Regions from separate parts of the Actinoplanes sp. NPDC048796 genome, predicted to be linked through region 1. Evidence: predicted binding sites of a transcription regulator. Region 1 holds the regulator's gene; the other holds the start of a gene.
What was found. The regulator HspR, encoded in region 1, represses chaperone genes until heat shock. The targets are predictions, from matches to a motif close to TTGAGTNNNNNNNACTCAA.
Positions count from the first base shown of each region.

Region 1 (15,480 bases):
TCGAGGATCTCCCCGGCCAGCAGGGCCTTGGCCAGCGAGTCGCCGATCGCCGACTGCACCAGCCGCCGCAGCGGCCGCGCGCCGTAGATCGGGTCGTACCCGTGCTCGCCCAGCCACTCGACCGCCGGCGAGGTCACGTCGAGCGTCAGCCGCCGGTCGGCCAGCCGGGTCCGCAGCCGGCCGAGCTGGATGTCGACGATCGCGGCCAGGTCGTCCTTGGTCAGCGCGTGGAACACCACGATGTCGTCGAGCCGGTTGAGGAACTCCGGCTTGAAGTGGGCCCGTACGACAGCAAGCACCTCGTCGCGCCGCTCCTCGTCACCCATCGTGAAGTCGGCCGTCTGCGACCCCAGGTTGGAGGTGAGCACCAGGATCGCGTTGCGGAAGTCGACCGTACGGCCCTGACCGTCCGTGAGCCGGCCGTCGTCGAGCACCTGCAACAGCACGTCGAAGACGTCCGGATGGGCCTTTTCCACTTCATCGAGCAGGACCACGCTGTACGGGCGGCGGCGCACCGCCTCGGTGAGCTGCCCGCCCTCCTCGTATCCGACGTATCCGGGCGGGGCGCCGACGAGCCGGGCCACCGAGTGCTTCTCGCCGTACTCGCTCATGTCGATGCGGACCATCGCCCGCTCGTCGTCGAAGAGGAACCCGGCGAGGGCCTTGGCCAGCTCGGTCTTGCCGACGCCGGTCGGGCCGAGGAACAGGAAGCTGCCGGTCGGGCGGTCGGGGTCGGCGATGCCGGCGCGCGCACGGCGTACGGCTCCGGCCACCGCCGCGACGGCCTCGCGCTGGCCGATGACCTTGGCCTGCAGTGACTCCTCCATGCGCAGGAGCTTGGCGGTCTCGCCCTCCATCATCCGGCCGGCCGGGATGCCGGTCCACGAGGAGATGACCTCGGCGATGTCGTCGGCGCCGACCTCCTCCTTGACCATCGGCGGCTCGGCGTGGGCCTCCTGCTCGTCGGCCTCGGAGGCGGCCCGCAGCTCCTTCTCCAGGGCCGGGATCACCTCGTAGAGCAGCCGCGACGCCTCGAGCAGGTTGCCGTCGCGCTGGGCTCGCTCCTGCGACGCCTTGGTCTCGTCGAGCCGCTTCTTCAGCTCGCCGACCCGGTTGAGGCCGCCGCGCTCGCGCTCCCACCGGGCGTTCAGCGCGGTCAGTTCCTCCTCGCGGTCGGCCAGGTCGCGCTCGAGGCGGCCGAGCCGGTCGCGGGAGGCCGGGTCGGTCTCCTTCTCCAGGGCCAGTTTCTCGACCCGCATGCGGTCGACCTGGCGCTGAAGCTGGTCGAGCTCGACCGGCCGGGAGTCGATCTCCATGCGGAGCCGGGACGCGGCCTCGTCGATCAGGTCGATCGCCTTGTCGGGCAGGAAGCGGTCGCTGATGTAGCGGTCGGACAGCGAAGCCGCCGCGACCAGGGCGGCGTCGGTGATCTGCACCCGGTGGTGCGCCTCGTACCGGCCCTTGAGCCCGCGCAGGATGCCGATGGTGTCCTCGACGGTGGGCTCGCCGACCACGACCGGCTGGAAGCGCCGCTCGAGGGCCGGGTCCTTCTCGATGTGCTCGCGGTACTCGTCGAGGGTGGTCGCGCCGACCATGCGCAGCTCGCCGCGGGCCAGCATCGGCTTGAGCATGTTGCCGGCGTCCATCGAGCCCTCGCCCTTGCCGGCCCCGACGACGGTGTGCAGCTCGTCGAGGAAGGTGACGACCTGGCCGTTGGAGTTGCGGATCTCCTCGAGGACGCTCTTGAGCCGCTCCTCGAACTGTCCGCGGTACTGCGCGCCGGCGACCATCGCGCCGAGGTCGAGCGAGACCAGTTTCTTGTCGCGCAGTGTCTCGGGCACGTCGCCGGCCACGATGCGCTGGGCCAGGCCCTCGACGATGGCCGTCTTGCCGACGCCGGGCTCGCCGATCAGCACGGGGTTGTTCTTGGTACGCCGGGAGAGCACCTGCACGACGCGGCGGATCTCGGTGTCCCGGCCGATCACCGGGTCGATCCGGCCCTCGCGCGCCTGGGCGGTCAGGTCGACGCTGTATTTCTCCAGCGCCTTGTAGGTGGACTCGGGGTCGTTGTTCGTCACCCGCCGGTCGCCGCCGCGGACCTGCGGGAACGCGGCGACCAGGGCCTCCTCGGTGGCGCCGACGTCCTTGAGCGCGCGGCCGACGGCACCGCCGACGCGGGCCAGGCCGGCCAGCAGGTGCTCGGTCGACACATACTCGTCGCCGAGCGGCTGGGCGATCAGCTCGGCCTCGCCGATGGCGTTGACGAACTCGCGCGACAGGCTGGGCTCGGCCGTGCTGGCGCCGCGCGCGGACGGGAGCTGCTCGAGGGCGCGGGCCGCCACCCGGCGGACATCCGCGGGGTTCGCCCCCACCGCGCGCAGAAGGGCCGGCGCGGTCGAACCGCCGGTGTCGAGAAGCGAAAGCAGCATGTGCCACGGCTCCACGGTGGCGTGCCCGCGCCGTCCGGCGTCGGCGACCGCCCCCGTGATGACATCGCGGCTCTTGGTGGTGAGGCGTTCGGCGTTCATGCGCTCCCCTGGATGAGGCAAGACTTGAGCGTAAGCCACTCAACTCTAGCGCGCCCCGCAAGTGATCGTCACCACGAGCCCAAGAGAACACCCCCTCTCTCGTTGTAACGTTAAACAACGTGTCGAAACGCCTGCTCCCCCTCGCCCTCATCTTCGTGGCAGTCGGCATCTCGACCTCGTTCGTCGGTCCCTACCTGGCCCTTTTCCTCAGCGACGCGGTACACGCGGGACCGATCCGGACCACCGCGTTCCTGATCGCCGCCCCGCTCGCCGGCGTCCTCGTGTCCTGGCTGATCGGCCGGGTCTCGGACCGCCGGCCCATCCGCCGCAAACTGCTCATCACTGCCGCGCTCGCCGGCCTGGCCGGCACGGCGCTCACCGCCGTCGTCCGCGACTACTGGCTGCTGCTCGCGCTCACCGTGACTCTCACGGCCCTGGCCGGCACGCTTTTCCCACAATCTTTCGCGTACGCCCGTCAGGTGCTCCAGAGCGGCGACCCCAAGAAAGCGGCGCTCGGCATCAGCACGCTGCGCACGCTGTTCTCGGTGGCCTGGGTCGGTGGCCCGCCGCTGGCCGCGCTCGTGCTCGCCGGGCACGGCTTCGGCTGGACGTACGGGCTGGCCGCGATCATGTACGCGGTCACCGCCCTCATCGTGGTCCGCTGGTTGCCGGAGGTCCGCAAGCCCGCCGGCGACGGCGGTCACGACCTGCCGGACGCGATCGCCCCGGTCCCGCCCCGGGCGACGCTGTTCCTGATCGTCGCCGGCTTCACCGTCGTGCAGACCGCGGGCACGCTCGCCGTGCAGGCGATGCCGCTGTACGTCAGCACCGACCTGGGCGGCACGGTGCGGTCGGCCGGCCTGATCCTGGGCCTGTGCGCGGCCCTGGAGATCCCGCTGATGCTCGGCTTCGGCGTGCTCACCACCCGGGTGCCGTCGCGGACGCTGATCCTGATCGGCGTGTGCTGCGCGATCGCCTACCACGCGGTCGCGGCCAGTGCCGGCTCCATCTGGGTGCTGGCGGCGGCCCAGCCGCTCAACGCGGCCGCCATCGCGGCGATCAGCGGGCTCGGCATCTCGTACATGCAGGACCTCATGCCGGGTCATCCCGGCCGCGCCACCACGATGATCACCAACACCTTCACGACCGGGCAGATCCTCGCGGCCCCGGCGTTCGGCCTGGCCCAGGCGTACGGCTTCCGCCTCGCGTACGTCATGAACCTCGTTCTCTGCGCCGTCGGACTGGTCCTGTTGATCAGCGCGCGACGTGCCGTCGCCGCACCGGAACGGCGGGCCGACGCGCTGTTACCGTTGTGATCGTGCGCGTACGGGTGGAACAGACTCCTCTGCCGGGTATAGGCGTTCGGCACGACCTCGTCACGTCCTCGGGACGGACGGTCGGTGTGGTCTCGCACCGTAACGGCCGGCGCGACCTGGTCCTGTACGACGTCGACGATCCCGACGCGTGCCTGGCGTCGATCCCGCTCACCGACGACGAGGCCGAGGCCCTGGCCGACGTGCTGGGCGCCTCCCTCATGCTCGGCCAGCTCGCCGGCCTGCGCCAGCAGGCGGCCGGGCTGCTCACCGAGCAGATCGGCCTGGGCGCCGGATCGCCGTTCGTCGGCCGCAAGCTGGGCGACACCCGCGCGCGCACCCGCACCGGGGCGTCCATCGTCGCCGTCATGCGCGACCGCGAGGTGATCGCCTCGCCCGGCCCGTCGTTCGTCTTCGAGCCCAACGACGTGGTCGTGGCCGTCGGCACCCGCGAGGGCCTGGACGGCGTCACCGCCATCCTGGCCGGCGACAACGACGGCTAGGCACACGCGTGCACGACACCACGATCCTGCTCATCGAGGTAGGAGCGCTCCTCTTCGCGCTCGGAATGCTCGGTCGCCTGGGCCGCCGGATCGGCCTGTCACCGATCCCGCTCTACCTGCTGGCCGGTCTCGCCTTCGGGCACGGCGGCCTGGTGCCGCTCTCCGCCAGTGAGGAGTTCATCGAGGTCGGCGCGGCCATCGGCGTGATCCTGCTGCTGGTCATGCTGGGCCTGGAGTACTCGGCCGGCGAGCTCGTCGGCAACCTCCGCGCGGCCGCGCCCGCCGGTCTGATCGACGCGCTGCTCAACGCCCTGCCCGGCGCCGGCTTCGCGCTGCTGATGGGCTGGGACTGGCGGGCCGCCCTGGTGCTGGCCGGCATCACCTGGGTCTCGTCCTCCGGCGTGATCGCCAAGGTGCTCGGCGACCTGGGCCGGCTCGGTAACCGCGAGACCCCCGTGATCCTCTCGGTGCTGGTCATCGAGGACCTCGCCATGGCCTTCTACCTGCCGCTGGTCACCGCCGTACTGGCCGGGGTCGGCCTGGTCGGCGGGGCCAAGGCACTGGGGGTCGCGGTGGTCACGGTGGTCGCGGTGCTGGTCGTCGCGATTCGGTACGGCAAGCAGATCAGCACCCTGATCTCGGCTCAGGACGCGGAGGCGCTGCTGCTCGGCGTGCTCGGCCTGACCCTGTTCGTGGCGGGCGTGGCCGAGGAGCTGAAGGTCTCGTCGGCGGTCGGCGCGTTCCTCGTCGGTATCGCGATCTCCGGACCGGTCGCCCACCACGCGACGCAGATGCTGTCGCCGCTGCGCGACCTGTTCGCGGCGGTCTTCTTCGTCTTCTTCGGGCTCTCCACCGACCCGGCCGAGATCCCGCCGGTGCTGGTGCCGGCGCTCGGCCTGGCCGTGCTGACCATGGCGACCAAGGTGGTCACCGGCTACCTGGCGGCGCGGCGGGTGGGCATTGCCCTGCCCGGCCGGCTGCGGGCCGGCCTGGCCCTGATGCCGCGCGGCGAGTTCTCGATCGTCATCGCCGGCCTGGCCGTGGCCTCAGGGGTGGAACCGCGGCTCGCCCCGCTCGCGACGGCCTACGTATTGATCACGGTGGTTACCGGTCCGCTGCTCGCGCGTCTGCCCGATTACCAGTGGTTCAAGAACTTTGTCCGCCGCCGCATGCACCCTCAGCAGGTGCCGGTGCTCAAAGCTACTGACTAGTATCCGATTGTGACGCCGTGACACTTCCGTAGGACATCGTCGGCGCGCTACCGTTCCGCTCCGACAACTACGTGTTATCGGGACTTTCTGGCAGGCGGCGGCGTGACAGTGCGTGAGTCGACTTTCTTCGGGTTCGCCAATCCGGTCGATCCTCGGCCGGAGGAACTCCAGGCGTGGGCGTACCACCCTGATGCCGTGCCGCTCGACGCCATGCCACCCGACTGGGACCTGCTCATCTCCGGCGACGTGCTCGCGCCGGTCCTGTTCGAGCTGGCCATGGACAGGCAGTGCCCGGCCCGGCGCTTCGCGCAGCATTGCCTGTACATCTACGCCGCCGACGGTGTCCGGCAGAACGCGACCGGCCAGCGCAAACGCCGGCTGAAGAAGTTCGTGGAGCGCGCCGACGAGGTCGGCGACGAGCCGATGCAGATCTGGGCGCACAACTGCCGCATGCTGATGAGCCGGCCCGAGATCTTCGATTACTCCGACTGGATCGAGGGCGGCCTGGTCCGCCAGCCCCGGCGGCTCGGCCACTACAACCGGCGCTGAGGCGGCCCTCACCAGACCGCCTCGCGCTCTCCTACCTGTCCGAAGCCCGGCGCGGGCGCCAGACCACCAGCGCCGTCGACTGCCTTTCCTGGCGCACCAGGTCACGGCGGCCGTACGGGCTTTCCATCTGGGCGATCCGGTCGTACGCGGCGGTGAGCTCCTGCTCCAGCTCCTGCACCCGCTGTTGCAGGTCACCGACGAGCTGCTCGAGCCCGATGATCCGCTTCACGCCGGCCAGGTTGACGCCGTCCTCCTGGCTGAGCCTCTGCACCTCACGCAGCAACGCGACGTCCCGCTCGCTGTATCGGCGACCGCCGCCGCCGGCCCGGCCCGGCTGCACCAGGCCGAGCCGGTCGTACTGTCGCAGCGTCTGCGGGTGCATCCCGGCCAGTCGAGCCGCGACCGAGATGATCAGAACCTTCGCGTCGGAGGCCTGCTCGACCGAGATGCTGATCTCCTCATGCATGTGCCACCTCCTTCAACGGGTCCTAGCCGCCCCGGCGAACCCGGGCCTCGAGCCGCTCCCGCCCGGCGGGCGGGGTCAGCTTGGCGAAACGCTCGAGCGCGTCCCGGGCTTCCCCGGTCACCTCGCTCGGCACCTGAACGTCGACGGTGACGATGAGATCGCCCGGCGGTCCGTTCTTGCGGGCCACACCCTTGCCCCGGGCCCGTAGTTTCCGGCCGCTCGGCGTACCGGGCGGCACCCTCATGGTGACGGGTCCGTCCAGAGTCGGCACTCGCAGATCGGTGCCGAGAACCGCCTCGGCGATGCTGATCGGTACCGACAGCGTGAGATCGTCACCCGTACGACCGAAGATCTCGTCCGGTCGCACCTGGACCTGCACGTAGAGATCGCCCGCCGGGCCGCCCCGATCGCCCGGCTCGCCCCGGCCGCTGAGCCGGATGCGCTGGCCGTCGGCCACGCCCGCGGGGAAGCGGACGTTTATCGTGCGGGCCTTGGTGACCCCGCCCGTGCCCCGGCACTCCGGGCACTTCTCGTCGACGATCGTGCCCGCGCCCTGGCACTCGCGGCACGGCTCGGAGAAGCTGAACGACCCCTGGTTCCGCGAGATCAGGCCGCTGCCCGCGCACTGCGGACAGGTCCGCGGTGACGTGCCCGGCTTGGCCCCGCTGCCATGACAGGTGTCGCACTCGCCGGCTGAACGCAGCGTCAACGGCAGCGTCGTGCCGCGGACCGCCTGAGCGAACTCGAGCGTCACCTCGGTCTCGACATCACGGCCGCGCCGCGGTCCTCGTCGGGCGGCGCCACCACCAGGCCCACCGCCCGAGAATATCGAGCTGAATATGTCCGAGAAGCCGGCGCCGCCGAACCGGCGGTCACCCGCGGCGCCGCCACCGGCCGCGCCCGCGTTGCTGAACCCGCCGAACAGGTCCGACGGGTCGAACTGACCGCCGGCGCCGGAACGGGCGCCGCGCCGGAACGCGCCGGAGCCGAACAGCGAGCGCATCTCGTCGTACTCTTTGCGCTTCTTGTCGTCCGAGAGCACGTCGTACGCCTCGGAAGCGGCCTTGAACTTCTCCTCCGCCTCCTTGTTACCGGGGTTGCGGTCGGGATGCAGGTCCCGGGCGAGCTTCCGGTAGGCCTTCTTGATCTCGTCGGTCGGAGCGGACTTGGGCACGCCGAGAACGGCATAGAAGTCCTTTTCGAGCCAGTCCTTCGAGCTCATCCCGCCTCCCCCCTCCTACGGGCAGGTCCCGCCCACCGCGGCGCGGTGGGCGGGACGAACATCTGAGAGATCACTCCGGGTCGGCCACCGCGACCAGAGCCGGCCGCAGCAGCCGCTCGCCGAGCGTGTAGCCCCGGCGCATGACCTCGACACAGGTCGGCTCCGTGACGTCCGGGGACGTCTGGTGCGCGACCGCCTCGTGGCGGTTGGGGTCGAACGCGTCGCCCTTCTCGCCGAAGGCGGCCAGCCCGAGCTTGCCGGTCGCCGTGATCAGCGACTCGGCCACCGAGGCGAACGGACCGACCAGGTCACCGTGCTCACGGGCCCGGTCGATGTCGTCCAGCACCGGCAGCAGGGCGGTCAGCACCGCACCGGTGGTCTGCTCGGCCGCCGCACCCCGGTCGCGGTCGACCCGCTTGCGGTAGTTGGCGTACTCCGCGGTCACGCGCTGCAGGTCGTGGGTCCGCTCCTCCAGGTCGTTCCGCAGGGCCTCCAGCTCGGCGCCGAGGCCGGGCTTGGTCTCCTCCGGATCGGCGGCCTCGGCCGCCGGCTCCGGAGTCTCCCCGGCGTCCTCCGGGTCCTCGGCCCGGTGAGCACCGGCCTCACCCTTCGGATCGATCTTGCGGCGGTCCCGGATGACGACCCGCTCGGTCGCCTGACCGTCGTTCTCGTCGTCCGTGGCACTCACTTCTTGTCGTCCTCCACGATCTCGGCGTCCACGACGTCGTCGGCACCGCCGGCGGAGCCGGCCGAACCGGTCGTGGCGCCACCCGGAGCGGCACCCGGCGCGCCCGGGTCACCCGCGGCACCGGCGCCGGCGGCGGCCTGAGCGGCGTCACCCTGCGAGTAGAGGGCCGAGCCGGCCTCCTGGGAGACCTGCGAGAGACGCTCGTGGGCCGCCTTGATCTTCTCGATGTCGGTGCCGCCCAGCGCGCCGCGGAGCTCGCCCAGCGCCTCGCCGATCTTGGTCTTGCTGTCCTCGGGCAGCTTGTCGCCGCTCTCGGCCAGGAACTTCTCGGTCTGCCACTGCAGCTGCTCGGCCAGGTTGCGGGCCTCGGCGTCCTCGCGGCGCTTCTTGTCGTCGTCCGCGTGGTCCTGAGCGTCGCGCATCATGCGCTCGATGTCGTCCTTCGGCAGCGCGGAGCCGCCGGTGATCGTCATCTTCTGCTCCTTGCCCGTGCCCAGGTCCTTGGCGGACACGTGCACGATGCCGTTCGCGTCGATGTCGAAGGAGACCTCGATCTGCGGTACGCCGCGCGGGGCCGGAGCGATGCCGCTGAGCTCGAAGGTGCCGAGCTTCTTGTTGTACGCGGCCATCTCGCGCTCGCCCTGGAAGACCTGGATCAGCACGGACGGCTGGTTGTCCTCGGCCGTCGTGTAGACCTCGGAGCGGTGCGCCGGGATGGTGGTGTTGCGCTCCACCAGCTTGTGCATGATGCCGCCCTTGGTCTCGATGCCCAGCGAGAGCGGGGTGACATCGAGCAGCAGGACGTCCTTGACCTCACCCTTGAGCACACCGGCCTGCAGGGCGGCGCCGACGGCGACGACCTCGTCCGGGTTGACGCCCTTGTTGGCGTCCCGGCCGGTCATGCTCTTGACCAGCTCGGCCACGGCCGGCATACGGGTCGAGCCGCCGACCAGGATGACGTGGTCGATGTCGGCCAGCTTGACGTCGGCGTCCTTGATCGCGGACTCGAACGGGCCCTTGCAGCGGTCGAGCAGGTCCTGCGTCATGCGCTGGAACTCGGCGCGCGACAGCGACATGTCCAGGTGCAGCGGGCCGTCGGGGCCGGCCGTGATGTACGGCAGGTTGATGCTGGTGGTGGTGGCGGCGGACAGCTCGATCTTCGCCTTCTCGGCGGCCTCGCGCAGACGCTGCAGGGCCATCTTGTCCGAGCCGAGGTCGATGCCGTGCTCACCGCGGAACGTCTTGACCAGGTGGTCGATGATCCGCTGGTCCCAGTCGTCGCCGCCCAGGTGGTTGTCACCGGAGGTCGACTTCACCTCGATGACGCCGTCGCCCAGCTCGAGCAGGGAGACGTCGAACGTACCGCCGCCGAGGTCGAAGACCAGGACGGTCTGCTCCTTGGAGCCCTTGTCGAGCCCGTACGCCAGAGCGGCGGCGGTGGGCTCGTTGACGATCCGCAGGACGTTGAGGCCGGCGATCTCGCCCGCTTCCTTGGTGGCCTGGCGCTGTGCGTCGTTGAAGTACGCCGGCACGGTGATGACCGCGTCGGTGACCGTCTCACCGAGGTACGCCTCGGAGTCGCGCTTCAGCTTCATCAGGACCCGCGCCGAGATCTCCTGCGGGGTGTACTTCTTGCCGTCGATGTCGATCGACCAGTTGGTGCCGACCTCCCGCTTGACCGAACGAATGGTCCGGTCCGGGTTCGTCACCGCCTGGCGCTTGGCGACCTCGCCCACGAGCACCTCGCCGTTACGGGCGAAGGCGACGATGGACGGCGTCGTCCGGGAGCCCTCCGCGTTGGCGATGACGGTGGGCTCGCCTCCTTCCAGAACGCTGACGCAGGAGTTCGTGGTGCCGAGGTCGATGCCGACCGCACGTGCCATGGTGTTCCTCGCTTCTTACAGAGCTCGGTTCTTAACAAGGTTGAGTGGAACCGACTCAATGATGCCACGGGTACGCCCAACGTCAAATCGAAGTTGAGTCTGTCGGGCGCAACTACGATGCTTGCACACGCGCTCCAGCACTTCGGTAGATACCTGTCCGGTCACGGCATACCGGTACCTGTTGTTCTGTCTGCATAGATCGGGCACTCTTTACCCGTGACGACGCACGGTGAGGCGGTCGGTCCGTCGGCCCTGTCCGCCGTGTCCGATGCCACGCTTCCAAGCTCCAGCGCGGTTTCCGCCGATGCCGCGGACCACTCTGATCGTACGGAAACCGTCGTGTCCCGTCAGCCACATCCGGAACCCGCCGCCTCCTCGGCCGGGGAACCGCCAGCCGTCGAGCTGCCGCCGGCTGTGGCGAAACTCGCCGCTGCCCTGACCCGGCTGCGGGCCGCGATCGACACCGCCGCGTACCCGCTGCTCATGCCGTCGGCCGAGGACGCCAAGCGGGTCGGCGCGGCTCTCGTGGCCCAGCTCGACGACTACCTGATCCCCCGGCTGACCCGGCTCGACGCGCCCCTGCTGGTGGTCGTCGGCGGCTCGACCGGCGCCGGCAAGTCGACACTGGTCAACAGCATCGTCCGGGCCCCGGTCAGCCAGGCCGGCGTGCTCCGGCCGACCACCCGCTCCCCGGTCCTGGTGAGCAACCCCGGCGACCAGCCCTGGTTCCGGCAGGGCGAGCTGCTGCCCGGACTGGTGCGCACCCACGAGTCGAGCACCGACGCGCGGACCCTGCAGCTCGTCTCCGCCCCCGGCCTCGGCGCCGGCCTGGCCTTCCTCGACGCGCCCGACATCGACTCGGTCGTCGACCTCAACCGCAAACTCGCCGCCCAACTGCTCGCGGCGGCCGATCTGTGGCTGTTCGTCACGACGGCCGCGCGCTACGCCGACGCCGTGCCCTGGGAACTGCTCACCACGGCCCGCCTGCGCGGCACGGTGATCGCCCTGGTCCTCGACCGGGTGCCGCCGGAAGCGGCCGGCGAGGTCGCCACCCACCTGAGCGACATGCTGGCCGTGCGCGAGCTCGGCGGCGCCCCGCTGTTCGTCCTGCCCGAGACCCGGCTCGACGGCCAGGGCCTGATCCCGGAGGACGTGATCAAGCCGCTGCACGACTGGTTCGGCCAGCTCGCGGCCGACGCCACGGCGCGCGCCGCGGTCGTGCGCCAGACGCTCGACGGCGCGCTGACCGCGCTCGGGCCGGCCGTCGAGGGCCTGGCCGAGGCGGCCGAGGAGCAGACCCGCGCGGCCAAGGCGCTGAACGACCGGGTCGACGCCGCCTACCGCAACGCGCGGCAGACGATGACCGACGGCCTGCGCGACGGCCGGCTGCTGCGCGGCGAGGTACTGGCCCGATGGCAGGAGTTCGTCGGCACCGGCGAGTTCCTCAAGACGCTCGAGAACAAGGTCGGGCAGCTGCGCGACAAGCTCGTCTCGGCGCTCACCGGCCGCCCGCTGCCGGGCCGGAACCTCCAGTCCGCGCTCGAGTCCCAGCTGGTCACCCTGCTGCGGGCCATCGCGGCCGACGCCGCCGAGCAGGCGTACGCGGCCTGGCAGGCCCATCCGGCCGGCGCCGCCCTGCTCGAGCCCGGCCTGCAGCGCACCTCGGCCGACCTCCCCGAACGGGCGGAACGCCTGGTCCGCGACTGGCAGCAGTGGGTGCTCGGCCTGGTGCGCACCGAGGGCGCGGAGAAGCGGGTGGTCGCGCGCGGCGCGGCGTACGCGGTGAACGGCGCCGGCCTGGCCGTGATGATCGCCGTCTTCACCACCACCGCCTTCATCCCCACCGGGCTCGAGGTCGCCAGTGGCGCCGCGACCACGGTGGCGGCGCAGAAGGTGCTCGAGGCGATCTTCGGAGACCAGGCCATCCGTACGCTCGCCACGCAGGCCCGCGAGGACCTGATGTTGCGCGTCGGCGAGCTGCTCGACCAGGAGGCGGCCCGCTTCAGCGAACGCCTCACCGAGGCCGGCCTGTCCTCTGACCCCGGGGCCGAGCTGCGCGCGGCCGCCGTCGAGGTGGAGGATGCCCGTAAGGAGCTCGCGTTGACCGGGAACGCGTCATGAGCCTGGTGGAGAAGGTGCGAGGCGCACACAGCATGGACGACGGCCGCGTCGACCCCGACCGGCTGGTCCAGCGGCTCGAGGCCCTGGGCCGCTTCGTCCGGCTGGTCGACCCCCACCTGCCCGACAGCGAGCTGGTCGCGGCACACACGCTGATCGAGCGCGCCGGCAACCGGCTGTCGCTCTCCCGCGACCACACGGTGGTCGCGCTCGCCGGCAGCACCGGCAGCGGCAAGTCCAGCCTGTTCAACGCGCTGGCCCGGCTCAAACTGTCGCCGGTCGGCGTCCGCCGGCCGACCACCGGCGTCGCGCACGCCTGCGTGTGGGGCCCGCTGGAGCCGGCGAACAGGCTGCTCGACTGGGTCGGCGTGCTGCCGCGGCACCGCTTCATCCGGGAGAGCGCGCTGGACGGCGACGACGAGGCCGCCCTGCGCGGGCTGGTCCTGCTCGACCTGCCCGACTTCGACTCGGTCGAGCGTGGGCACCGGCTCGAGGTCGACCGCCTGCTCGGCCTGGTCGACCAGATCGTCTGGGTGGTCGACCCGCAGAAGTACGGCGACCGGATCCTGCACCAGGCCTACCTGTCCCAGTTCCGGTCCCACGCGGACGTGACGGTCGTGGTGCTCAACCAGGCCGACCGGCTGTCCACCCAGGACACCGAGCTGGTGCTGACCGACCTCAAGCGGCTGCTCGACGACGACGGGCTCGGCTCGGCGCCGGTGCTGGCCACCTCGGCCAAGCAGCCCGGCATGCTGGCCGACCTGCGGGGCGCCCTCGAGACCACGGTGGCGAGCAAGCAGGCCGCGCTGCGCCGGGTGGCGGCCGACGTCGACGCGGTCAGCCAGCCGCTGATGGCCATGATCGGGCCGCCGGCGGCCGAGGACGAGGTCGACCGGGCCACGGTCCGTCAGCTCACCGAGTCGCTCGCGGCCTCGGCCGGCGTGGGTGCGGCGGCCGACGCCGCCGCCGCGGCCTACCGGCACCGAGCCGCGGCCGCCACCGGCTGGCCACTCGTACGTGGCCTGCGCAAACTTCGGCCCGACCCGCTCAAGCGGCTCCACCTCGACAGCGAGACCGAGACCGACGCCGTCTCCACCGACATCGTTCCCCGCACGTCGCTGCCCGAGGCCGACGCGGCCCAGAAATCGGCTGTCGGCCTCTCGGTACGGGCCGTGGCCAGCCGGGCGGCGGCCCCGCTGCCCGAGGTGTGGACCCCGGCGCTGAACAACGCGGCCCGCTCCCGCGCGGCCGACCTGCCCGACGCGCTCGACCGCGCGGTCGGGGCGACCAAACTCGGCCTGGACCGGACTCCGCTGTGGTGGCGTGCCGTCGGCGCGCTCCAGCTGCTGCTGGTCGGCGCGGCCATCGTCGGGCTGGGCTGGCTGCTGGCCGGCTACGGGGTACGGATCCTCGGCCTGCCCGAGCTGCACAATCCGAAGCTCGGCGCGGTCCCCGTCCCGACCGCGCTGCTCCTCGGCGGACTGCTCGCCGGGGTTCTGTTGTGGCTGGTCCTCAAGCCGATCGTCGAGTGGGGATCGAGACGCGCCCGGAAAAAGGCGGAGCAGCGACTGCGTCAGTCGATCACCGAGGTCGCCCGGGAGTATGTGGTCGCTCCGGTCCGTGAGGTGCTCAACGCGTACGCACAAGCGCGTGAAGCTCTCACCGCGGTGCGTTCTGAATAACGCGGGTGGCCCCGGTCACGGGTACGCTCGCGACATGCCGGCACCTCAGACTCCGTACGAAGCGGTCCTGCACGCGGCCCGCGACGTGGCGAAGCTCGACTGCGCGCTGGACGCCGAGATGCTGGGCACCGCCCTGCTCGGCAGTGTCTACTCCGTGGCGGTCGAGGACAGGGCCTCCGCTGTGCGCGCCTTCGTCACCGACTTCCTCGCCGCCACCGCCCGCCGGCGCACCGCCGCGGCCACCACGATCCGCGAGGTCTTCGCGGCCCTGGTGCCCGACGCCGCGGGCGCCGACCAGGTGCGGCGCGGCGCGCAGGCGCCGTCGTGGGTGACGCAGCTGGGGCGCGTGCGGCCCACCGGGTGCTACGCCTACGGCGACGTGTACGGCGATCAGACGTCCTACCTGGTCACGTACGCCTATGAGGACACCGACGAGGGCGGCCCCGAGCACGCGGTCGTGGCCCTGGTCGACCACAACATCGGCATCACCAAGGACATCTTCGTCGGCACGTCGGCCGAACGCATCCTCGACCAGGTACGCCAGATGTGCGCCGACGACGAGCTGACCTGGTTCCGTGAGGAGGACCCGGGCCGGCTGCGCGGCGAGGTCAGCCGCCACCTGGAGATCACCGACGAGCTGACCGACCTGCCCGCCGAGGGCTCGCTCGCCACCGACCGGGCGCTGGCCGCGGCCCGGCTGGCGCTGCTGCCGCCGGCCACCACGCCGCCGCTGACCGAGCCGGCGGCGTCGGGCGGTCACGACCTGGTGCGCGACTTCCTGGCGTCCCCCGAGGCGGCCCGCTTCGGCCTGGACCGGATCACGGCCGACGACGAGCTGGCCTCGCTGCATTTCTGCATCAGCCTGATCCTCGACCACGCGGCGAGCCTGCCCGAGCCCGATCCGCTGCGCTGGAGCCCGGCGGTGGCCGGCCTGTTCCTGCTCGACTGGGTGCACCGGCGCGCGGTCCTCGACATGGACGACGCCGCGATGCTGCCCCGGGTGGCCCGCGCCTGGTCGGCCTACGCGACCCGGCGCCGAGACCTGCCCGAGTCGGCGGCCACACAGACCGACGAGGTCGTCGAGGAGATGATCCCGGAGTTCGCCCGGCTCTACGCGACGGGTGAGCGGCGCAGCCCTGCCACGGCCGCGGTGGCCCAGCTGATCTCCGAGGGCGTCGACCCGAACGACACGGACGCCATCGACGCCTGGATCGAGGCCAACCGCCACCGCCTCGACGGGAACTGACCACCTACCAGTTGGCGGTGTGGTCCTCGGCGTGGTGCCGGCCGACCCGCGAGCTGCGCCGCTGCTCGGGC
Region 1 is NZ_JBEZGO010000003.1:961,788-977,267, reverse strand. Features, by position in the region: gene clpB (ATP-dependent chaperone ClpB) at 1-2,528, opposite strand, end outside; gene AB0C26_RS18225 (sugar efflux transporter) at 2,648-3,844, shown strand; gene AB0C26_RS18220 (cation:proton antiporter regulatory subunit) at 3,847-4,344, shown strand; gene AB0C26_RS18215 (cation:proton antiporter) at 4,353-5,555, shown strand; gene AB0C26_RS18210 (hypothetical protein) at 5,658-6,104, shown strand; gene AB0C26_RS18205 (heat shock protein transcriptional repressor HspR) at 6,136-6,570, opposite strand; gene dnaJ (molecular chaperone DnaJ) at 6,593-7,792, opposite strand; gene grpE (nucleotide exchange factor GrpE) at 7,863-8,480, opposite strand; gene dnaK (molecular chaperone DnaK) at 8,477-10,363, opposite strand; gene AB0C26_RS18185 (GTPase domain-containing protein) at 10,847-12,484, shown strand; gene AB0C26_RS18180 (GTPase) at 12,481-14,163, shown strand; gene AB0C26_RS18175 (hypothetical protein) at 14,198-15,409, shown strand; gene AB0C26_RS18170 (hypothetical protein) at 15,414-15,480, opposite strand, start outside.

Region 2 (15,480 bases), on a different contig from region 1:
GCTGATGTACCTCTCCCGCGGCAACCCGGTCGTCTACTACGGCGACGAACAGGGCTTCACCGGCCCCGGCGGCGACCAGGACGCCCGGCAGACCCTGTTCGCCAGCCGCGTGCCCGACTACCTCGACGACGACCTGCTCGGCACCACCGCCACCCACGCGCAGGACAACTTCGTCAGCACCCACCCGCTCTACCGGGACATCGCCGCCCTGGCCGCCCTGACCCGCGAGCACCCCGCGCTGCGCGACGGCGCCCACCAGCACCGCTACGCCGACGAGGGCCCCGGAATCTACGCGTTCTCCCGCACCGGCCAGCGCGAATACGTCGTCGCCCTCAACAACAGCGAGCAGCCCCGCACGGCCGCCGTCCCGACCTACTTCGCCAAGGGCGATTTCCAGCGTGTGTACGGCTCCGGCCCCGCCACCGTCCGGTCGGCAGGCGACCGGACGATCACCGTCACCGTGCCGCCACTGTCCACGGTCGTCTACGCCTCGTCCGGCCGGGTCCCGCCCTCGAAGGCGGCTCCCGCGGTGTCGCTCGGCCGGCCCACCCCGTCCGAGTCGCCCAGCCGCATGCGCGTCCCGGCCACCGTCGCCGGCTCGTCGTTCGCCGAGGTCACCTTCTACGCCCGGACGGCGGGCGGCGGCTGGCAGCCGATCGGCACCGACGACAACGCCCCCTACCAGGTCTTCCACGACGTCTCGGGCCTGCCCGCCGGCGCAGCCGTGCAGTACCGCGCGGTGGTCCTCGACAACGCCGGCCACAGCAGAACCAGTTCGTCCCGTACGGCCCGGGTCCCGGCCCCGTCCCTGACCATCGAGGCCCCGGCCGAGGCCGCCAACGTCCGCGGCACCGTCGAGGTCCGAGCCGTGGCCGACCCGGAACGCGCGGGCCACGTGGTCCGCTTCGAACGCAGCATCGCCGGCGCCCCCTGGACCACGATCGGCCGCGACGACTCGTCCCCCGCGTACACGGTCTTCGACGACCTGACACCGCTCAACCTGGCCGCCGGCACCCAGATCCGCTACCGGGCGGTGCTCCGGGAGCCGTCCGCGGTGAGCGCGGTCCGCACGGTCCGCTACGCCCGCCCGCCGCTGACCACGGCCACGGTGCACTACTACCGCCCGGCCGGCGACTACACGGGCTGGGGCCTGCACCTGTGGGGCGACGCCGTCGACCCGGCCACCCTGGCCCAGATCGCCTGGGACAAGCCGTGGCCCCCGACCCGCGTCGAGAACGGCTGGGCCTCGTACGACATCCCTCTCAAGGACGACACCAAGCCGATCAACTTCATCATGCACCAGCCCAACGGCGACACCGTCCCCACGACCAGAGAGCCCGGCGGAGACCGCGCCTTCACCCCCATCGACCACCCCCAGATCTGGCTCAAGCAGGGCGACCCCACCGTCTACACCACAGCCCCGCCCGTTTGACCGAGGCGGCTTTACTCATGGTGACGACTCGCTCGACGCTGGGAGGCAGGCATGGATCCTGAGGTGGCGGCGGTGACGGCGGCGGTGGTGCCGTACGTCTCGGCGGCGGTCGGCGCGTACGGGGCCGCGGTGGTCGAGCGGGTCCAGGAGGCGGCGGCCGACTCTACGGTGGGTTTGGGCGGCCGGTTGTTGCAGCGGTTCCTGAACCGCGGGCGTTCGGCCGCCGGAGTGGAGGAAGCGGTGGCCGATCTGGCCGAGGACGTCTCCGACGAGGACCGGGTAGCGGCCCTGCGGGTGCAGGTCCGTAAGGCGCTCAATGCCGATCCGGAACTGGCGGCCGAGGTTCGGGGCCTGCTCGCCGAGGCCGGGGTGACGGTGACCGCGTCCGGTGAGCGTTCGATCGCCGCGCAGACGATCAGCGGCGTGGCCGTCACCGGTGACGGCGCACAGATCACCCGATGACGGCTTCCCCGCCGGGCCCACGCTCGCTGGCGGCCCAGACGATCAGCGGGGTGGCGGTCACCGGCGACGGCGCCCGCGTCGACGCCCGCCGGATCGAACTGCGCCGGCCGTCAGCGGCACCGGACATCGTGGGGCGGTTGACCAACCTGCCCCGGCCGCCCGTGCGGTTGTTCGTGGGCCGGGAGGACGCGCTGGCCGCACTGGACGAGGTGATGGCCGGCGGTCGCGGCGTGATCACGCAGGCGGTGCACGGTCTGGGCGGGGTCGGCAAGAGCGAGATGGCGTTGCAGTACGCCCATCGGCACCGGGACCGCTACCAGGTGCGGTGGTGGATCAGCTGCGACAACCCCGACACGATCACGACAAGCCTGGCCGACCTGACCACCCGCCTGAACGCCGACCTGATGGTCACAGCGACCCCGCTGGAGGCGGCGACGTGGGCGATAGGCTGGCTGCAGAACCAGTCAGGCTGGCTGCTGATCCTCGACAACGTGGAGGAACTGGCCGACGTAGAACAGCTACTGGCCCAGCTCGACACAGGCCACGTCCTGATCACCACCCGGCGTGACCTCGACTGGGAACACCTCCTCGACGGTTGCTTACGCTTGGAGCTGCTGGACCGAGAGCCGGCCGTACGACTGTTGCTGGAACGCAGCGGCCAAACAGATCAGCTGACGGCGGCCGTCCTGGCCGACGAGCTGGGCTACCTCCCGCTGGCGCTGCAACAGGCCGCCGGATATCTCCGCCAGACCCGCACCCCGATGGCGGCCTACCTCGATCGCCTCCGGTCCCAACCGGAGACCGTGCTGAATGCCATCGCACCCGGCACCCGGGCGGAACGGGCGGTGGCCCAGGTCTGGCTGGTCACGCTGAACCGGCTCCGCGAGCAGCGGCCGGCCGCCATCGAGATGCTGCGGCTCCTGGCGTGCTTCGCCCCCGACGAGGTGCCGAGGGCCTACCTGGCCGACGAGCCCCACAGCGAGCAGGAGTTGGCCGTTCTGGCCTCCTACAATTTGGTGGCGTTAACGGATGAAACCGTCAGCATGCATCGGCTTTTGCAGTGGGTCGTTCGAGAACAGGCAAAGCAGGACAAAGCTGCTGGCCAAGCCCTCGAGCGGGCGATCGCCGTGCTGCGCACGGCAATGCCGGATGGCAGCCCGTCCGAGGCGGTCGATACTTGGCCGGAGTGGGCACTGTTGGCACCCCACATAGACGCGGTAGAACGTGCGGTACCGGAAGAACTCGCCGATGCCGATTTTGCGATTCTGATAGGCCAGCTGGGGTTCTTCTACGCCACCCAAGGGCGACACGCTGCCGCGTTAGAGGTTGAGCATCGTGCTCTCACCATCATCGAGGCGGTAGTTCCCGACGGGGATCCACACATCGCGCTCCGGCTGGACAACCTCGCGAACACGTTGGTCCTATTGGGTCGTCCGGGTGAGGCGCTGTCGTTACAACAGCGGGCGTTGCGGATCACTGAGGCGGCGCTGCCCGTGGGGCATCCGGACATCGCGGTTCGGCTGGACAATCTCGCGTACACGTTGGGAGATCTGGGTCGTGTGGGTGAGGCGCTGCCGTTACAACAGCGGGCGTTGCGGATCAGTGAGGCGGCGCTGCCGGAGGGGCATCCGGACATCGCGCTCCGCCTGGACAATCTCGCGTACACGTTAGGAGATCTGGGTCGTGTGGGTGAGGCGCTGCCGTTACGGCAGCGGGCGTTGCGGATCAGTGAGGCGGCGCTGCCGGAGGGACATCCCGATATCGCGCTCCGCCTGAACAATCTCGCGCACACGCTGAGGGCTCTGGGTCGTGTGGGTGAGGCGCTGCCCTTACAACAGCGGGCGTTGCGGATCAGTGAGGCGGCGCTGCCGGAGGGGCATCCGGACATCGCGACTCCACTGGACAATCTCGCGCAAACATTGGTGGATTCGGGTCGTGCGGGTGAGGCGCTGCCCTTACAACAGCGGGCGTTGCGGATCAGTGAAGCGGCGCTGCCGGAGGGGCATCCGGACATCGCGATCCGGCTGGACAATCTCGCGTACACGTTGATGGATCTGGGTCGTGCGGGTGAGGCTCTGCTGTTACGGCAGCGGGCGTTGCGGATCAGTGAGGCGGCGCTGCCGGAGGGGCATCCGGACATCGCGCTCCGCCTGGAGAACCTTGCGTACACGCTGCGCGCACTGGGCCGAACTGACGACGCGGCGGTGCTGCGGCGGCGGGCGGCCGCAATGCACAGCAGAACGGCAAAGCAGGAATGATGCGCACGGGGCCTCCCCTGGTGCTGCTGCACGGGGCGGGCGACGACCACCGCATGTGGCAGCCCCAGCGCGACGGCCTGGGCCGCCGCATCCGGCTGATCCTTCCCGACCTTCCGGGGTACGGCCGTTCACCCGGCCCGTTCTCGCTGGACACGGCGGTTGACGCGCTTCGCGCCCTGGCCGCTGACGGGCCGGTGCACGTCTGCGGTCTTTCGGCCGGAGCCATGGTCGGTCTGCGCTGGGCTGCCCGCCACCCGGAGGACGTCGCCAGTCTGGCCCTCTCGGCCGTCCAGCTGCGGCCACCCCGATGGGTGATGACCCCTCACACGGCCGTCATGCGGCTGATCCCGGCGAAGAGCTTCGACGGGGTCACCAAGCAACAGCTGCTCCGGACGATGGGCGAGCTGTCACGCGCCGACCTGCGCCCCGACCTGGGCCGGGTTCGCGCGCGGACGCTCGTGCTCTGCGGCGCCAAGGACAGACTCAACCAGGCTGCCTCACGTGCGGCCGCGGACGGTATAGCCGGCGCCGAGCTGCGGATCGTTCCCGGCGCCGGGCACCTCTGGAACCAGGAGCTGCCCGAGCTGTTCGATCGGACGCTGACCGACTGGGTCGGGCAAGCTTAGGCGACCGTCTTGCCGTCGACCGGGTCGGCGGGCTTGGTGGTCGGTGGGGTGGTGTCCTCGGTGGTCGGCGGGGTGGTCGGGTCCGCCGGGTCGTCGGTCGGCTCGACGGGGGGCTTGGTGTCGTCAGGGGACTTCGTCGGGGTCGGCTCGGTTGAGGGCTCCGACGTCTCCGGCGCGCTGCTCGGGGACTTCGACGGCGTTGCGGACGGCTTGGCCGGCTTGGAAGTGGGCTTGGCCGCCGGTGCCTTCGTGTGGGTGGTGTTCCTCTTCCGGCCGCCGTACCTGGTCGTTGTCGTCGTCTCCTCCTCCTCGGCCGGCTCCGTGGTCGGGGCGGTGGAGGGGGTCGGGCTGATCGTCCGCGGCGGGGTGGCCGGTGGCGTGGTGGCCTCGACGGCGGCCTCGGCCGTTTTGCCGCCGGGGGTGCCGGTGCCGTTGATCAGCTGGACGCCGACGATGCTCAGGAGCACGGCGACGGCCGCGGCCGACGCCACCACCGTGACCCGGCGGCGGGAGCGGCGCGGCGGGCGGGACGGTGAACTGGCCACTGTCGGCGGGGCCGGGTGGGCGGCGGAGCGGATCGGCGGGATGTGGCTGGCCGGGCGGGTCAGCGGGGTCGGGGCGAAACCGCGGAAGACCTCGGCGACCTCGAGGGCCGTGGGGCGCGCCGACGGGTCCTCGGCCGTGCACGACTCGTACAGCCGGATGATGTCGCGCGGCAGGCCGGAGATGCGTGGCAGGCGCGGGGCGGGGCGGCCGTGGCGGGTGGCCAGGACCTCGACCAGGCTGGCGCCGGGCCAGGCCCGCGCGCCGGTGAGGCACTCGAACAGCAGCAGGCCCAGCGCGTAGATGTCGGCGGCCGGGAAGCTCGGTTCGCCGCGCAGCTGCTCGGGGGCCAGGTGGGCGGGGCTGCCCCACAGGGCGCCGCTGATGTCGATGCTGTTGTGGCCGGCGGCGATGGCGATGCCGAAGTCGAGGACCTTCACGCCCTCGGAGGTCAGCATGATGTTGCGCGGGTTGACGTCGCGGTGGACCAGGTCCTGCGCGTGGGCGGCGGCCAGCGCCGAGGCCGTCTCCTTGCCGATCTCGGCGGCCTGGCGCCAGCGCAGGGCGCCGGTGCGGGCCAGCCGGTCGGACAGGGTCTCGCCGTCGACGAACTCCATCACCAGGTACGGGGTGCGGTCGCTGCCGTCGACGGCCTCGCCGTAGTCGTAGACCTGGGCGATGTTCGGGTGGCTGAGCCCGGCCGCCGTACGGGCCTCACGCAGAACGTCGGTGGCGGACTCGTCGAAGATCTTGATCGCGACGGGGCGCTTCAGGGTCGTGTCGAAGCCGTAGTGCACCACCGAACTGCCGCCTTGGCCGAGGGCTTCCCCCAGCCGATATCTTCCCGCGAGCAATGGCACTGCGACCTCCCCATGGCCGACCCGGAGCCGATGTCACTCCGCTCCGCTGCAGCTACCCACAGTGGTAAATCTGCGCTGGTGGTGACGGGTGATCAGTTCCGTGGCAGCAGCATACCCGGGAGGTATGACGGGAAACTGCGTCGGCGGTCACTGTTGGGAAACAGCACCCCAACAGTGACCGCACAGCTGCCGGAGAGTCAGGGCACCAAAGGATCGAATCGCGGCGGGGCGAACGTCCTCGGCGCGGGCGCCGTCGACACCGCCGGGGCGCTGGCGCCGGGCCGGGGCAGGCGGCCCACCAGCGGCAGGGTCAGGGAACTGCCGCGCAGGTCGAGGCCGATGGTGGCGCCGGTCGACTGTGGCGTCGAGTACTCGTTGTCGCTGGCCTGCAGGATCAGGCCCAGCACGTGGCCGGCGGGCAGGCGCTGGTCGGTCGCCTGCATCGGCACGGTCACCGTGTACCAGCGGTCCGGCCGCAGCGGCGTGGTGAACCGCAGCGACACGTGGTGGGCCGCGTCCTGCCAGCCCCGGGTCAGGATCGCGTGGTCGGCAGTGGTCAGGCTCGGGGCGGTGTCGCGGTAGCAGGCGTCGTCGGCCGTGGTCGAGGCGCCCCAGCACGATTCGGTGGCCAGTGTGGTGATGCCCTCGCCGCGGGCCAGGTAGTTGACGCGGGTGGCGGTGCCGTAGTCGACGAGCCGGGCGGTCAGCTCGGTCGTCGGCTTGTCGACCCGCACCCGCAGGGTCACCGACGGGGTGCCGGAGACGCGAACCTCATGGGTCAGCGGTGCGGTCAGGAAGGCCAGGCGGCCGGCGACCGCGGCTCCGGGGTTCGCGACGGCGGTGGCCTCGTCGAGGGCGGGCGCGTCGGTCCACGTACGGACGGCTCGGCCGGACCCCCCACCCAGCGTGCCCGTCGTCCCGTCGCCGTTGCCGAGCGTGATGCGCTGCGACGTCACGCGGGCGGCCGGCCAGGTCCGCTCGTTCACCCACGTACCGGGTGTCGTCTCGATCGACACCGCCGGCTCGCGGTCGATCCCGTTGCGCAGGCCCTGCAGATAGCGGTCGAACCACCGGTGCAGGGTGTCGACCCAGTCGGCGCGCCGCAGGTCGAAGGGGTCCACGTGGCCGGCTTGCGAAAGCCACATCTTCTTGGGTACGCCGAGACGGCCCCACCATTGAGCGAACTGATCGGTCGTCACGTTGGTGTCGTTCAGCCCGTGCGCGATGAACACGCTGGCGTGCACGCGGCGCGCGTCCGGCCGGAAGTTCCGCTCGGCCCAGTACGCGTTGTAGTCGCCGGTCGCGTCGTCGCTGCCCTCGTCCAGCCGCTCGAGCGTCGCCGCACAGGCGGAAGCGGGGCGCCCGTTGACGTACGAGAAAAGGTATTCCGGATAGTCCTCGACCCGCGGCACGCCGTTGTAGCGCTGGTAGTCGTACCAGCTCGAGATGGCGGAGATCGGCACGATCGTCTCCAGGCCCTCGACGCCGGTCGCGGCCACGCCGTTGGCCACCGAGCCGTCCCAGGACTTGCCGATCATCCCGGTACGCCCGTTGGTCCAGCCGGTGGCGACGGCCGGGGTGCCGTCGGCGTACGTGGCCTCGGCCCGCCCGTTCAGCCAGTCGACGACGGCCTTGCCGCTGAGCACTTCCTCGCGGCCGCCGACGTCCATGCACCCGGTGGAGCGCCCGGTGCCGGCCAGGTCGGCGGCGACGAACGCGTAGCCACGCGGCACGAAGTAGTTGTCGTAGTAGAGCGGCTGCTTGACGATGGTGCCGTCGGCGTCGTACTGCTTGCGCTCGCTCTCGTTGCCGCGCCCGCAGCAGGAGTAGTAGGGCGAGCCCTCGAGGATGACCGGCACCTTCAGGTGCCGCTGGGCCGCCTCGCGCGGCCGCACGATGTCGACGGCGACCTTGTCGGGCACCCCGTCCTCGTCGTTGTCCAGCCGCGTCTGCACCCAGACGCTTTCCCGGACGGCGTTCTCGTAGGAGTAGACCGGCACGGTCTCCCCGCCTTGGATGTGCGGCACCGCGCTCGCCTCGGCCGGCCCGGCCGAGACGATCAGGGTGGCGCCGACCCCGGCCACGACGGCCAGGGCGAGCCTTCGCTTCAAAGTTCCGGACATCGACGCATCGTAAATCATCGATGACGCTCGGCCGCGCGGCTGTCCGCGGGCGGACCCCAATCACCCCGTCGCGGTGTGGCGTCTGGGCTGAGCCCCGATAATGGGGAACGTTGCCAAATCTCGGAGGATCACATGGACACGCCCGGTTACGTGGCGGCGACGCTGGCCAAATCGGAGAAGGACGGCGCCCACCCGGCCGAGCTGGCCGCGCTGCGCCGCCGGCTCGAGCAGCTGGAACAGCCGCGGGCCGGGCTGCTCTCGGGTGACGACCTGGAGCCGCTCGACGACGTGACCGCGCTCGAGGACCTGCCCGAGCCGCCGGCCGAGCGGGCCCGCGAGATCCTCGACCGGCTGGTCGTGGTCAAGCTCAACGGCGGGCTCGGCACCAGCATGGGCCTGACCGGGCCGAAATCCCTGCTCGAGGTCAAGCCCGGCCGCAGCTTCCTCGACATCATCGCCACCCAGGTCACCGCCGTCCGCGAGCGGTACCACGCGCGCCTGCCGCTGCTGCTGATGAACTCGGCCGCCACCCGCGGTCCGTCGCTGGCCGCGCTCGAACGCTACGACGGCGTCAGCGACTTCCTTCAGGGCCGCGAGCCCAAGCTGCGCGCCGACGACCACTTCCCGGTCGAGTGGCCGGCCGATCCCGAGCTCGAGTGGTGCCCGCCCGGGCACGGCGACCTGTACACCGCGCTGACCGCCTCCGGCAAGCTCGACGAGCTGCTCGACGCCGGCCTGCGCTGGTGCTTCGTGTCGAACTCCGACAACCTGGGCGCCACCGTCGACGTGCGGCTCGCCGCCTGGATGGAGGACGAGCAGGTCCCGTTCGCGATGGAGGTCGTCCGGGGCACGCCGGCCGACCGCAAGGGCGGTCACCTCGCCCGCCACGAGGGCCGGGTCGTGGTCCGCGAGACCGCTCAGGTGCCCGACGGCGACACCTCGTTCACCGACGTCGAGCGGTGGCGGTTCTACAACACCAACAACCTCTGGATCGACCTGGAGACGCTGCGGCGGTTGCAGCGGGACGACCCGGGCGCGCCGGTTCTCCCGCTCATCGTCAACCACAAGACCGTCGACCCCAAAGACGCTTCCAGTACGCCCGTGGTCCAGCTCGAGACGGCGATGGGCGCCGCCATCGGCTCCATCGACGGTGCCCGCCCGGTGCTGGTCCCGCGTACCCGCTTCGCGCCCGTCAAGACCACGAACGACCTGCTGGTGGTCCGGTCGGACGCCTACGAGCTGGGCCAGGACGGCCAGATGCGGCCGGTCTACGAGGGCCGCGGCCCGGTCGTGACCCTCGACCCCGAGCTGTTCAAGCTGATGCCCGGTTTCGAGCAGCGCTTCCCGGCCGGCCCGCCGTCCCTGCGCCGCGCCACCCGCCTCACCGTCGACGGCGACGTCACCTTCGGCGCGAACGTCGTCGTCGAGGGCGAGGCCCACGTGACCGGCCCCCGGCACATCCCCGACGGCGAGGTTCTCCAGGGCAGCTAGCGCTCCACCAGATGCTCGCGCCCCGGCGGGGGATCGTAGGCCTCGGGCCAGTAGTCGACGATCCGGCTGATCAGCCCGTGTTCCGACATGTCCAGCCACACGCAGGCGTCCACCCGCTCGTCACCCACCCGCACATCGAGCCACAGGGCGGCGGCACGGCCGTCGGCGATCACCCGCCGTACCCGCAAATGCCAGTCACCGGGATAGTCCGCGTTGAAGCCGACGAACGCGGACCGTCCCCGGATGCGCTCCCGGGTCTGCGGCATCTCGTAGACGACATCCTCGGCCAGCAGCTCGGTCAGGCCCGGCCAGTCCCGGCTCTCCATCCGCGCGACGTAGTCGGACGCGGTCTGCCGGCTTCTCGAGGTCTCGTCCACCCGGGCGACCGTACCCAGCGTGGGCAAGCGGCGGAGCTGCCGGTTCCGCTCCCAGCGAACGGTGGAAGATCCTCGGAGGCCGTGAGGTTGAGCCCCGCATACTCAACTTTTCGGAGGTGCCGGGTGGTTAGCAAGCGACTCCCCGTGTTGTTCCTGGACGACATCGTTCTGCTGCCGGGCATGGTCGTGCCGGTCGAGCTGGACGAGCCGGCCCAGGCCGCCGTCGACGCGGCCCGCACCTCGGCCGGCTCCGAGCTGCTGATCGCTCCGCGGCTCGAGGACCGGTACGCGTCGCATGGCGTCGTGGCCAGCGTCCAGCAGGTCGGCAAGTCCCGCGGCGGAACGCCCGCCGCCGTTCTGCGTACCGGCGTGCGCGCCCGCATCGGCGGCGGCGTGACCGGGCCCGGCGCGGCCCTGTGGGTCGAGGTCGAGCCGGTCGCGGCCGGTGTGCCGAGCGAGCAGGCCCGGGAGCTCGCCGCCGCGTACAAGAAACTGGTCGTCTCGGTCCTCCAGCGCCGCGAGGCGTGGCAGGTCATCGACTCGGTCAGCGCCATCGACGACCCCGGCGACCTGGCCGACACCGCCGGCTGGGCGCCCTATCTGACCAACGACCGCAAGCGTGAGCTGCTGGAGACCCCCGACGTGGAGGCCCGGCTGCGGCTGCTGATCGAGTGGACCGGCGACTTCCTGGCCGAGTCCGAGGTCAGCGACAAGATCGAGCACGACGTTCGCGAGAACGTCGAGAAGCGCAACCGCGAGTACCTGCTCCGCGAGCAGCTGAAGGCCATCCGCAAGGAGCTCGGCGAGGACGAGGCCGAGGGCAACGACGACTACCGCGCCCGCGTCGAGGCGGCCGACCTGCCCGGCGATGTCCGCGAGGCGGCGCTGCGCGAGGTCGGCAAGCTCGAGCGGGCCGGCGACCAGAACCCGGAGGCGGGCTGGATCCGCACCTGGCTCGACACGGTCCTCGACCTGCCCTGGAACGTGCGTACCGACGACAACACCGACCTGGCCGCGGCCCGGGGTGTGCTCGACGCCGACCACCACGGCCTGGACGAGGTCAAGGACCGCATCGTCGAATACCTGGGCGTCCGCGCCCGCCGCGAGTCCCGCGGCCTGACGACGGTCGGCGGCCGCGGTTCCGGCGCGGTGATCCTGCTGGCCGGCCCGCCCGGAGTCGGCAAGACGTCGCTGGGTGAGTCGGTCGCCCGTACCCTCGGCCGGAAGTTCGTCCGGGTCGCTCTGGGCGGCGTCCGCGACGAGGCGGAGATTCGAGGCCATCGGCGCACGTACGTCGGCGCTCTTCCCGGGCGCGTCGTGCGGGCCATCCGCGAGTCCGGCTCGATGAACCCGGTCGTCCTGCTCGACGAGGTCGACAAGGTCGGCAGCGACTACCGTGGCGACCCGGCGGCGGCCCTGCTCGAGGTGCTCGACCCGGCGCAGAACCACACGTTCCGCGACCACTACCTCGACCTGGACCTCGATCTGTCGGACGTGCTGTTCATCGCCACCGCGAACGTGCTCGACACGATCCCGCAGGCGCTGTTCGACCGGATGGAGCTCATCTCGATCGACGGCTACACCGAGAGCGACAAGGTCGCCATCGCCCGCGACTTCCTGGTGCCGCGGCAGCTGGAGCGGGCCGCGCTGTCCGAGGGCGAGGTGACCGTCACCGAGGACGCGCTCCGCGAGATCGCCGCCAATTACACCCGAGAGGCCGGCGTACGGTCGTTCGAGCGCCTGCTGGCGAAGGCGTTCCGCAAAGCCGCCCTGGGCGACCTGCCCGTCACGGTGGACGCGGGCGACCTCAAGGACCTGATCGGCCGGCCCCGGTTCACCCCGGAGTCGTCCGAGCGGACCGCCGTTCCCGGCGTGTCGACCGGCCTGGCCGTGACCGGCATGGGCGGTGACGTGCTCTACATCGAGGCGTCGCTGCTGCCCGGCGACAAGGGCGGCCTGTCGGTCACCGGCCAGCTCGGCGACGTGATGAAGGAGTCGGCGCAGATCGCGCTCTCGTACGTGCGGGCGCACGCCGAGGAGCTGGGCATCTCACCCGAGCAGCTGGACCACCCGATCCACCTGCACGTGCCCGCGGGCGCGGTGCCGAAGGACGGCCCGTCGGCCGGCGTCACGATGACCACGGCCCTGGTCTCGCTGCTGCTCGGCCGCAACGTGCGGGCCGAGGTCGGCATGACGGGAGAGGTGTCGCTGACCGGCCGGGTCCTGCCGATCGGCGGCGTGAAGCAGAAGCTGCTCGCCGCCCAGCGGGCCGGTCTGACCGAGGTCTACCTGCCCCAGCGCAACGAGCCCGACCTGGACGACGTGCCGGCCGACGTGCTCGAGGCCCTGACCGTCCACATCGTCTCCGATGTCCGCGAGATCCTGAGCACGGCCCTGGAGCCGGTCTCGGCCGGCCTGGTCACCGCCGCCTGATCCACCGAGCTTCACCAGAGGCCCGTCCGGGTAACGGACGGGCCTCTGCTACAGGGTCTGCTCGGCGGTGCACCACCAGCTGGTGCGGCCGCCCACCTTGCTCATGGACATCGGGGCGCCGTCTCGGGGGCAGTGAGCACCGGCGACGCGGTAGGGGATCACCTTCAAGGTGTGTACGCCGCCGTCTCTGATGGCGGCTCGGACGGCCTGGCGGGTGGCGCGCAGGAGGCGGTCGATGTCGTCGGGGGTCAGGCGGTCCACCCGCCGGGCGGGGTTCAGGCGGGCCGACCACAGGATCTGGTCGGCCAGCAGGTTGCCTATGCCGGCGATCGCGTCCTGGTCGAGCAGGCGGGCCTTGACCGGGGCGGTGCCGAACGTCAGCGCCGCGCGGAACTGGGCGGGGGTCACCGTGGCCGCGTCGGGGCCCAGGGCCTCGACCGGTGGATCGAGGCGGACGCGGCCCAGGCGGCGCGGGTCGACCAGCATGAGGCGGCCGCCGTCGGCGAAGAGCAGGGCGAAACGCGACCAGCGGTAGTCGCCGGGCACGCGGCGGCCCTCCCAGTAGTCGCCGCCGTCGATCTCACCGCCGTCCGGGTCGGCGATCACGATCTTGCCCGACATGCCCAGATGGATGCCCAGCTCGGGGCCGTCGTCGCCGGTGTCGCACCACATGCTCTTGCCGCGCCGGTGGGCCCGTACGAGCTCCCGGCCCAGCAGAGCGTCCCTGATCTGGCCCGGCGCGTGCGGGCGGCAGACGTACGAGTCGGAGTCGTCGACGTCGATGATCTTGCGGCCGAGGCCGGACCGTTCGATGACCGCGCGGGCCGACTCGACCTCGGGCAGCTCCGGCATTGTCGTCCCCGTTCAGTCCAGTTTCTCGGTGCTGTCCGGGGGATACCCGAGTTCGGCGCCGGCACGCAGGATGATCCGGTTGTTCCGGTGGCGGGCCGGCTCGGAATGGCTCACGAAGCTGGCCGTGCTCACCGTGTTGCCCTCGAAGGTGACGTTGCTCAGGTCGCCGTCGAGGATCGGCGGGTCCTGCGATCCGGCGCTCGTGATGGTGTTGCCCGTGACTGCGATCGCGGCGGCGGCCACGGCGAAGGTGCCGTCGGTGTGCAGCACCAGGCCGCCGTGCGAGTCGCGGAACGTGTTGTGCCGCAGGACGATGCCGCGGGCCGACGAGTCGGGCCGGTCGCCGCCGATCTCCAGAACGCCCTGGATGTCCGACCCGGTGTTGTCGTGCACGTCGAGGCCGTCGGCGTAGTTCCACACCTCGACGAAGCCGCCGTCGTACCCGTAATCGCTGCTGGGGGCCCGGCACGCCGTACAACTGCTGTGGCCGATCTCGACGTCGCTCGCCTGGACCGCGAAGCCGATGGCGCCGTAGTCGTCGTCGCCGCCCGGGGTGTCGAGCACCATGTGCAGGTCGCGGACCGTCACCCGGTCGGCCGTGGCGCCGCGTGCCTTGAGCAGCACGCCGACGCCGGCGTGATCGACGGTGCTGGACCGTACGGCGCTGCCCGCGCCCCGGACCTCGATGGCGTTGCCGGCCGCGTTGGTGACCCTGATGTTCTCGGCGACCTGGTGCTCGCCGGTGAGCACCACCACGCTGTCGGCGCCGGTCGGCGCGCCGTCGATGACCGGGAGCGGGCCCGTCCCGTACGCGGTCAATCGGGTCTTGTCGCCGCGCAACCGGACCGTCGTCGTCCAGGTGCAGCCCCGGGCCAGCTCGATCACCGCGCCGGGCCCGGCAGCCCGGGCGGTGGCGGCCCGGATGCTGCGCAGGGGCTTAGCGAGCGTTCCCGTGTTGCCGTCGTCACCCTTCGCGCAGTCGACGTGGACACCGTCGTCGTCGGGGATCGCCGGCTTCGGGTCGATTGACGACTTCGGGTCGACTGACGGCGTCGGCGCGGGGGACGTGACCAAGGCGGCCGGGTCGACGCTCTCGGTGGCGCTGACCGAGGGCGCCGGTCTGCTCACGCTCGCGGGCGCGGCGCCGGTGGGGGAGAAGCCCGCCGCGATCAGCCCGCCGCCCAGCGCGATCGACATGGCGGTCAGCGCCAGCGGGAGGCGGTGTCGGCTGGGCATTGGGCCACCCTATCCGACCTGCGGCTTTGTCATATCGATCATGATCATCGGGCGGGCTGGCACGCGGCGGTCATTGCCGAACCCCGGTTTCGGCGCTTACCGTCATCGATAGACGCCTCGCCGGGACGGGCCCCTCAACGACGAGCCTCCCGGGCGTTCGCCACCCCCTCGACCACGGCCGGCCGCCGCGCCTCTCCACCGCGCGCCGCCGTGCGTCACACCCCCTCCACGTAAGGGCTCGGTTCCGTATGCGCACCCTCCGTCTTCGTGCCACCGCCCTGGCCGGTTCCGTGCTGCTGAGCACGCTGCTGCCGGCCCCGCCCGCCCACGCCGGCTCGGCGCCCACTCTCGCGGGCCGGCTGGCCGCGGTCCAGGCCGCGAACACGATCAACTACTACCCGTCGAACGCCGGCTGGACCTCCATGTGGACCAATTTCGACGTGGTACGCCTCCACGCCGACCTCAACAAGGCGGCCGCGCTCGGCGCCGACAGCGTCCGGGCCATCGTCTTCCCGCAGACTTTCGGCTATCCGGTGCCTTCCACGACGTACACCACTGAATTGAGCACTTTTGTCGACCTGGCCGAAGCCAACGGCCTCGACGTCAAGCTGACCCTGTTCGACTGGTGGTCCGGCTACTCGGACGTCGCGGGCAGCATCACCTGGGCGCAGACGCTGGTGGCGCCGTACGCGAACGACCCGCGGGTGATCGCCGTCGAGCTCAAGAACGAGATCTCGCCGACCGACGCCACCGCGATGACCTGGGCTCGCCAGCTGATCCCGGCGAT
Region 2 is NZ_JBEZGO010000009.1:96,274-111,753, reverse strand. Features, by position in the region: gene AB0C26_RS31830 (alpha-amylase family glycosyl hydrolase) at 1-1,432, shown strand, start outside; gene AB0C26_RS31825 (hypothetical protein) at 1,484-1,894, shown strand; gene fxsT (FxSxx-COOH system tetratricopeptide repeat protein) at 1,945-4,152, shown strand; gene AB0C26_RS31815 (alpha/beta fold hydrolase) at 4,152-4,778, shown strand; gene AB0C26_RS31810 (protein kinase) at 4,775-6,181, opposite strand; gene AB0C26_RS31805 (Xaa-Pro dipeptidyl-peptidase) at 6,379-8,304, opposite strand; gene AB0C26_RS31800 (UTP--glucose-1-phosphate uridylyltransferase) at 8,437-9,795, shown strand; gene AB0C26_RS31795 (nuclear transport factor 2 family protein) at 9,792-10,172, opposite strand; gene lon (endopeptidase La) at 10,353-12,605, shown strand; gene AB0C26_RS31785 (DNA-formamidopyrimidine glycosylase family protein) at 12,654-13,457, opposite strand; gene AB0C26_RS31780 (hypothetical protein) at 13,470-14,693, opposite strand; gene AB0C26_RS31775 (glycosyl hydrolase) at 14,942-15,480, shown strand, end outside.
Region 2: lon (endopeptidase La) is a predicted target of HspR. The motif match lies at 10,260-10,278, and genes of this name have one in related genera.